2 regions of the Micromonospora sp. NPDC005324 genome follow, and region 2 is predicted to be linked to the other one. Evidence: riboswitches for the same ligand, from Rfam matches in the RefSeq annotation. Region 2 holds a riboswitch; the other holds the start of a gene.
The links. A riboswitch is a leader RNA that binds a small molecule or an ion and turns the genes downstream of it on or off. The one in region 2 is predicted to bind cyclic di-AMP.
Positions count from the first base shown of each region.

Region 1 (3,465 bases), on a different contig from region 2:
CACTGCATGCACGAGGGCGCCGCCGAGGGCCGGGCCGACGAGATGGCCACCGAGATGATGGCGGCGGTCGGCCGGCTCATGAAGCGCGGCTGACCGCACTCAGTCCGGCGCGGCGTCGGGCGGTGACGCAGCGGGCATGGCTCCAACATGCCGCCCCGGGGCCCGCCGCGCGGGCGGTTCGGCCGCCCGACACTCCGCCACGACCTGCAACCCCCAGGAGGGCTGGCTAACATCTCCCACGATGGCTCTCCACATGCTGCTGCACAGTCGGGCACCGGCGCCGCCACCTCGTGGCGTCGCCCCCGGCCGACCGGGCCGAGCACTGACCGTCCGTGATCAGGCGGTCGTCAGGCAGCGATCCGCGCCCGCCGTCCGCGGCGTTTCCACCGCAACGGTGAACCGCCCGGCCCGCTGACCCGTATCCCGCACCGGATCGTTGGGAGTCCCGCCTTGGCCGCCGACCACAGTCACCCCGCTCCGTCCGCCCCACCACGGGTGCGACGGATCCTCGTCGTGACTGTGGTACCCCTCTTCGTCGCCACAGTGCTGGCCGCGGTGCTGCTCTGGCCGCGCGGCGGGTCACCGCAGACCGATGGTGGTGCGGACGTGCCGCGCTACCCGGGGACGGTCACCCGGGTGGTGAGCGAGCCGTGCCCGCCGGTGCCGTCGGCCCCCGAGGGCACACCGAGAGTCGGCGACGGGCGGTGCGGCACTGTCGACGTCCTGGTGGACGACGGGCCGACCGCCGGCCAGCAGGTACGGACGCCGGTGCCCGACGGGCCCGGCGCACCCCGGGTCGAGGTCGGCGACGAGGTCATCCTGGTCGAACTGGCCGACCCGACCGATCCCACCACCAGCAACTGGAACATCGCCGAGCACCAACGCGGCACCCCGATGGTGTGGCTGGCGGTGATCTTCGCGGCCGCGATCGTCGCGTTCGGTCGGTGGCGAGGTCTGGCCGCGCTCGCCGGGCTGGCCGCCAGCTTCGCCATCCTGCTCACCTTCGTGCTTCCGGGCATCAGCGCCGGCGGGTCACCGCTGCTGGTGGCGGTGGTCGGCGCGGCCCTGATCATGTTCGTGGTGCTCTATCTGACCCACGGGGTCACCGCACAGACCTCGGTCGCGGTGCTCGGCACCCTGGGCAGCCTGGTGCTGACCGGCGTGCTCGCCACCATCGCCACGGCCGCGACCCACCTCACCGGCTTCGGCAGCGAGGACGCCACCACCCTGTCGATGTTCCAGGGCGACGTGGACCTGCACGGTCTGCTGCTCGCCGGGATCATCATCGGCTCGCTCGGGGTGCTCGACGACGTGACGGTCACCCAGGCGGCAACCGTCACCGAACTGGCGAACGCCAACCCCGGGCTGACCCGGTTGCAGCTGTACCGGGCGGCCACCCGGGTCGGCCGCGCGCACATCGCGTCCACTGTCAACACCATCGTGCTGGCGTACGCGGGCGCGTCACTGCCCCTGCTGCTCCTGCTCACCGCCGACGCGCGGCCGATCGGGCAGATCCTCACCAGTGAGTTCCTCGCGCAGGAGATCGTCCGCAGCGCGGTCGCCACCCTCGGCCTGATCGCCGCAGTGCCGCTGACCACCGGGCTGGCCGCGGTGGTGACCGCCGCCGGGCGTAGCGCTGCCACGGCGTCCACCGACGCTCCGGCGTCCCGGCCCCAGCCGGACCGCAGCGAGGCACTGGCCGCACTCATCTCACCGCGAACGGCCGGCACCGACGAGCCGGGCCAGAAGCGGGCCACACCCCCATCCGAGGCCACCGACCGGTGGCCGGAGTCGAACAGGAGCACGGATACGGCATGGTGACACTCCTCAGCGTGACCAGATCGGGCATCCACCCTGAGAACCGCGTCACTGGTCACTCAACGCTATGGCGAAATGACGCTTTTGGTCGGCATCCAGCCGTAGCTCACCTGGTCGACTCTCGGGTAACCTCGCTGCCGGTGACCGATGAAGGCGCGAAGCGGCGCCTGCGGTGCCACCGCCCAATCGCCAACCGGCGAGCCGGGGACCCAGGTACCTGGGGTGAATCCGCGTCAGCGGTAGGGGCCACTTCCGCCCCGAACCCGTCAGCTAACCCGGTCGGCGGTCGACGGAAGGGAACATTGTGACGGCACCCCTACGCCGCTGGTTGACACCCGTGGTGGCCGTGATCGCCGCACTGACAGTGCTCGCCGGGCCGCTCCCAGCGCACGCCGCCCCGACGACCCCCACACCCTCGGGGCACGAGGAGGACGGCGAGCCCAAGCTGCTCAACGACGTCATCGAGCAGGCCAACCGCGACTACTCCGCCGCAAAGTCCAAGCTGGACAAGTCCAAGAAGCGGCAGGGCGAGTTGGCCGCGGAGGTCAACCGGGCCAAGGCCGACCTGGACGCGTTGGCCCCGCAGGTCGGGCAGATCGCCGCCCAGGCGTACCGGACCGGCCGGATCGGCGCGGTCGCGATGCTGCTGGAGAGCGAAGCGCCCGACTCGTTCGTCCAGCGCGCCGGGATGCTCGACGAGATGAACATGGTCAACGAGAAGAAGCTCTCCGAGGTCAACGAGGTGAAGGCCCGCGCCGAGCAGGCCAAGCTGGCCCTCGACACCGAGGTCCGCGAGCAGCAGAAGCAGACCGCCCTGATGGCGAAGCGCAAGAGCGAGGCAGACAAGGCGCTCTCCCTCGTCGGCGGCAAGGGCTTCACCGGCGGCCTGGTGGATGCCACCTCCAAGGTCGCGAAGATCGGCCCGGGTCGCACGGCCGACGGTGACTGGAAGGCCCAGTCGTGCAGCGAGAACGACCCCACCACGTCCGGCTGCATCACACCGCGCACGCTGCACGCGTACAAGGAGGTCAAGGCGGCCGGCTTCAACCGGTTCGTCGGCTGCTACCGCCCCGGCGGGCCGTGGGAGCACCCGAAGGGCCGCGCCTGCGACTGGTCGCTACAGAAGAGCGGGTTCGCCCCGTGGCACAACAACGACACCCGGACGTACGGCAACAACGTCGCCGCGTTCCTCATCCGTAACGCAGACCGGCTCGGCATCTACTACGTGATCTGGAACCGGCAGATCTGGTTCCCGGCCACCGGCTGGAGTTCGTACAGCGGGCCGTCGAACCACACCGACCACGTTCACATGTCGCTGCTCTGACCTGCACGATCCCGTCGAGGGCCGTTCCGCGTGGCGCGGAGCGGCCCTCGTCGCGTCAGACGGTGGCAGCAGCGGCCGGGTCGGTCGACTCGGTGGATCCGGCCGGGGTCCCCAACGTCGCGAAGCCAGCGGGCACGGCGGCCACCGGGCGCACCGCTCCGGCAGCGAGTCGGTAGGACACCCCGACCACCGCGCACCGCCCCCGCGCCACCTCGTCGGCCAGCACCGGGGACTGCCCGAGCAACGTCTCGACGGTCTGGGCGATGTGGATGTCGACAATGCCGTCGATGTCGTCCACGCCCTCGGCCTCGGCCCGATGCAGG
Region 1 is NZ_JBEXGE010000013.1:21,474-24,938, reverse strand. Features, by position in the region: gene ABZS40_RS15870 (metal-sensitive transcriptional regulator) at 1-93, shown strand, start outside; gene ABZS40_RS15865 (YibE/F family protein) at 451-1,821, shown strand; cyclic di-AMP (ydaO/yuaA leader) riboswitch at 1,988-2,118, shown strand; gene ABZS40_RS15860 (hypothetical protein) at 2,123-3,142, shown strand; gene ABZS40_RS15855 (carbonic anhydrase) at 3,198-3,465, opposite strand, start outside.
Region 1: it holds a riboswitch for cyclic di-AMP, as region 2 does, so the genes downstream of both, ABZS40_RS15860 (hypothetical protein) here and ABZS40_RS14805 (NlpC/P60 family protein) in region 2, are expected to answer to the same signal.

Region 2 (3,465 bases):
TGACGCTGGAACTCTCGAACGTCGCGAACCTGCCGATCACCCTGTGGCCGGGCATGAAGATCGGGCAGCTCTGCATCTTCCGGCTCTCCTCGCCGGCCGAGCACCCGTACGGCTCGGTGGTCTACGGCTCGCGTTACCAGGGCCAGCGGGGGCCGACGCCCAGCCGCGCCTGGCAGCACTGGCGCACCTGGCCAACCCGCTGAGGCCCACCACCCGCCAGAACACAGACGACGAGGGCCCGCCGCGACGGATCGCGACGGGCCCTTCGGTCACCCGGGGTCAGCCTGGGCGGCCGTAGCTGTGGATCGGGCCGTCGTCGACCTTCTTCATCTTGACCGGTTGACCGGCCTGCGAGGCGTGCACCACCCAGCCGCCGCCGACGTACATACCGACGTGGTGGATGTCGCTGTAGTAGAAGACCAGGTCGCCGGGGCGCAGGTCGCCCTTGCTGACGTTCTTCGTGACCCGGCTCTGCGCGGCGGCGTTGTGCGGCAGCGACACGCCGGCCTTCGCCCAGGCGGCCAACATCAGCCCGGAGCAGTCGTACGAGTTCGGGCCCTCGGCACCCCAGACGTAGGGCTTGCCGATCTGCGCGCAGGCGAACTTGACAGCGGTGCCCGCGGCGCCGCCGGGGTAGCTGCCCGGACAGGGCGCCGGGCGCAGCGGACCGCCGCCGCCGCTGCCGTACACCTTGAGGCGCAGCTTCTGCAGGCGGTCGATCTCGTCGTTGATCTGCTTCTTCTTCGCCGCCAGTTGAGCTTCGGTGCGGGTCAGCTGGGCCACCATCTCGTCCAGCGGCGCCTTCTGCGCGGCCAACTGGTCGCGCAGGTCGGCCACCTGGCGTACGTCCTTCTGCTGGTTGTGCGCGAAGCGGTCGAGCATTTCGAGCTGGCCGACGACCTCGCTGGGCGACCGGCTGCCCAGCACCGCGTTGACCGTCGAGACGTTCTCGCCCTTGTAGGCGCGGACGGCCAGGGCGCTGACCTTGTCCATCGCGGCGTCGACCTGGCGCTCCAGCGGAGTGATCCGGGCGGCCAGCGCGTCGGCCTGCTTGCGCTTCGCGGCGAGGTCGGTGCGGGTGGCGTTGTGCCGTTCGATGATTGGTTCGAGCTTGTTCCAGTCGGCGTCGATCTGGCGCTCGATCTCGGCGACGGACGGGTCGGCGTGGGCCGCCGTGGCACTGCCGGTCAGGACGACGGCGATGCCGGCCAGCGCGGCGAGAGCGGTGGTGAAGCGGGACCAGCGTGGGCGCGGCACGATCGACGCCGGGCCGGCTGATGCCGACCGCTCGGACGACGGCCGCGGGGCATGGAGTGCCACCGGGGTCTCGTACTCCTTCTTCCTGACCGCCTACCGGGTTAGCTGACGGGTTCGGGCGGGAAGTCGGCGCCCTACCGCAGTTGCTGCGGATTCACCCCGAGGGACCTGGGTCCCCGGTTCGTTCGGAAACGACTCGGCGGTGTCGGTCCGTTACCGCCCGGGCTGGGCGGAGCTGCTGTCGGGCCGACGAATGACCAGAGTAGAGACGCTTGTTACCGATCCGCAACCCGTGCGGCCGTGACACTCCGTACGGATTGGACGAGGTCACCGACCGTGTGTGAAGAATTCTTTCCGCATACTTCGATAGATGGAAAGGTATTGACGTAACCTCCCGGCCGGCGCGATGGTGACCTGACCTCACTCCGAGAGAATCTAGGGGGTTCGATGCACCATCCAACCCTGTCGACCGGCTGGCGCGCACTGCTCGCCGCCACCGTGGTCGCCGCCGCGACAACGGTGCCACTCTCCGTCGGCCCGGCCGTCGCCGCGCCCACCACCGACCGCCAGCAGCAGTACGCCGCCGCGGCCACCGAGTACGGCGTGCCGGCCGTCGTGCTGCTCGGCGTCTCCTACCTGGAGTCGCGCTGGGACACCAACGCCGGCACACCGAGCACCAGTGGCGGCTACGGCCCGATGCACCTGACCGACGCGCGGCACGTGGCCGCCCTACCCGGGCGGGGCCACCACGACGCCGGTGCCGAGGACCCACGCGGCGACGATTCCCGTCCCGCGCGGGTGCCCGCGCCCCGCCCGGTCGAGGCCCCCGCGCCGTCCACCGCCGCGTTGCAGACCGTGGACGCCGCGGCCACGCTGACCGGCGCCACCCCCGAGGCACTGCGCACCGACGCGGGCCTCAACATCCGGGGTGGGGCCGCGCTGCTGAGCGCGTACCAACGGGATCTGAGCGCGCCGGTCGGCGCGGACACCGACCCGGCGGCCTGGTACGGCGCGGTGGCCCGCTACTCGGGCGCGGACAGCGCCGACGCCGCGGCGGCCTTCGCCGACGAGGTCTTCACCACCATCGGCGCTGGCGAAGCCCGGGTGACCGACGACGGCCAGCGGATCACCCTGCCGGCCCGCGCGGTGCGGCCCGAGCGTGCCTGGCTGGACCGGCTGGGCCTGCGCCGGCTGGCCCGCCCCGACGGTGTGGAGTGCCCCCGCACCATCTCCTGCGAGTGGATCCCGGCGCCCTACGAGGCGTTTGGCGACGGGGACTACGGCAACCACGACCTCTCCGACCGACCCGCGCGGCAGAAGATCGAGTACATCGTCATCCACGACACCGAGGCGAGTTGGGCCACGACCCTGCAACTCGTCCAGGACCCGACCTACGTGAGCTGGCACTACTCGCTGCGCTCGGTCGACGGGCACATCGCCCAGCACGTGAAGACCACTGACGTCGGCTGGCACGCCGGCAACTGGTACGTCAACGCGAAGTCGATCGGGCTGGAGCACGAGGGCTTCGCGGCGCAGGGCACCTGGTACACCGAGGCGATGTACCGGGCCTCGGCGAAGCTGGTCCGGCACCTGGCGCTGCGGCTGGGCATCCCACTGGACCGTCAGCACATCATCGGCCACGACAACGTGCCCGGCACCGTCGCCTCGACAGTGCGGGGGATGCACTGGGATCCGGGCCCGTACTGGGACTGGACGCACTACTTCGACCTGCTGCACGCGCCTCGACTGGACACCGGCACCCCGGCCACCGGGCTGGTCCGGATCGACCCGGACTACGCCACCAACCAGCCGGCGTTCACCGGCTGCGTCACCGCAGGCGTGCCCTGCGCGCCGCGCGGCTCCTCCGCAGTGGTGCTGCGCAGCGCACCGTCCGCTGACGCGCCGCTGGTCAACGACATCGCGCTCCGCCCAGACGGCAGCCCGAACACGATGGTCGTGTCGGACCACGGGGCCCGGGCGTCCGCCGGGCAGACGTACGCGCTGGCCGGACGACAGGGCGACTGGACGGCGATCTGGTACCTCGGGCAGCGGGCCTGGTTCCACAACCCAACCTCCGCGCCGACCGCCAGCTGGACCGTCGGCGTCGTGGCCACGCCGAAGCCCGGACGGACCACCATTCCGGTCTACGGGCGGGCATACCCGGAGCAGTCCGCGTACCCGGAGGGGGTGCCCTACCAGACGATCTCG
Region 2 is NZ_JBEXGE010000011.1:184,641-188,105, forward strand. Features, by position in the region: gene dcd (dCTP deaminase) at 1-203, shown strand, start outside; gene ABZS40_RS14805 (NlpC/P60 family protein) at 280-1,320, opposite strand; cyclic di-AMP (ydaO/yuaA leader) riboswitch at 1,334-1,469, opposite strand; gene ABZS40_RS14810 (peptidoglycan recognition family protein) at 1,705-3,465, shown strand, end outside.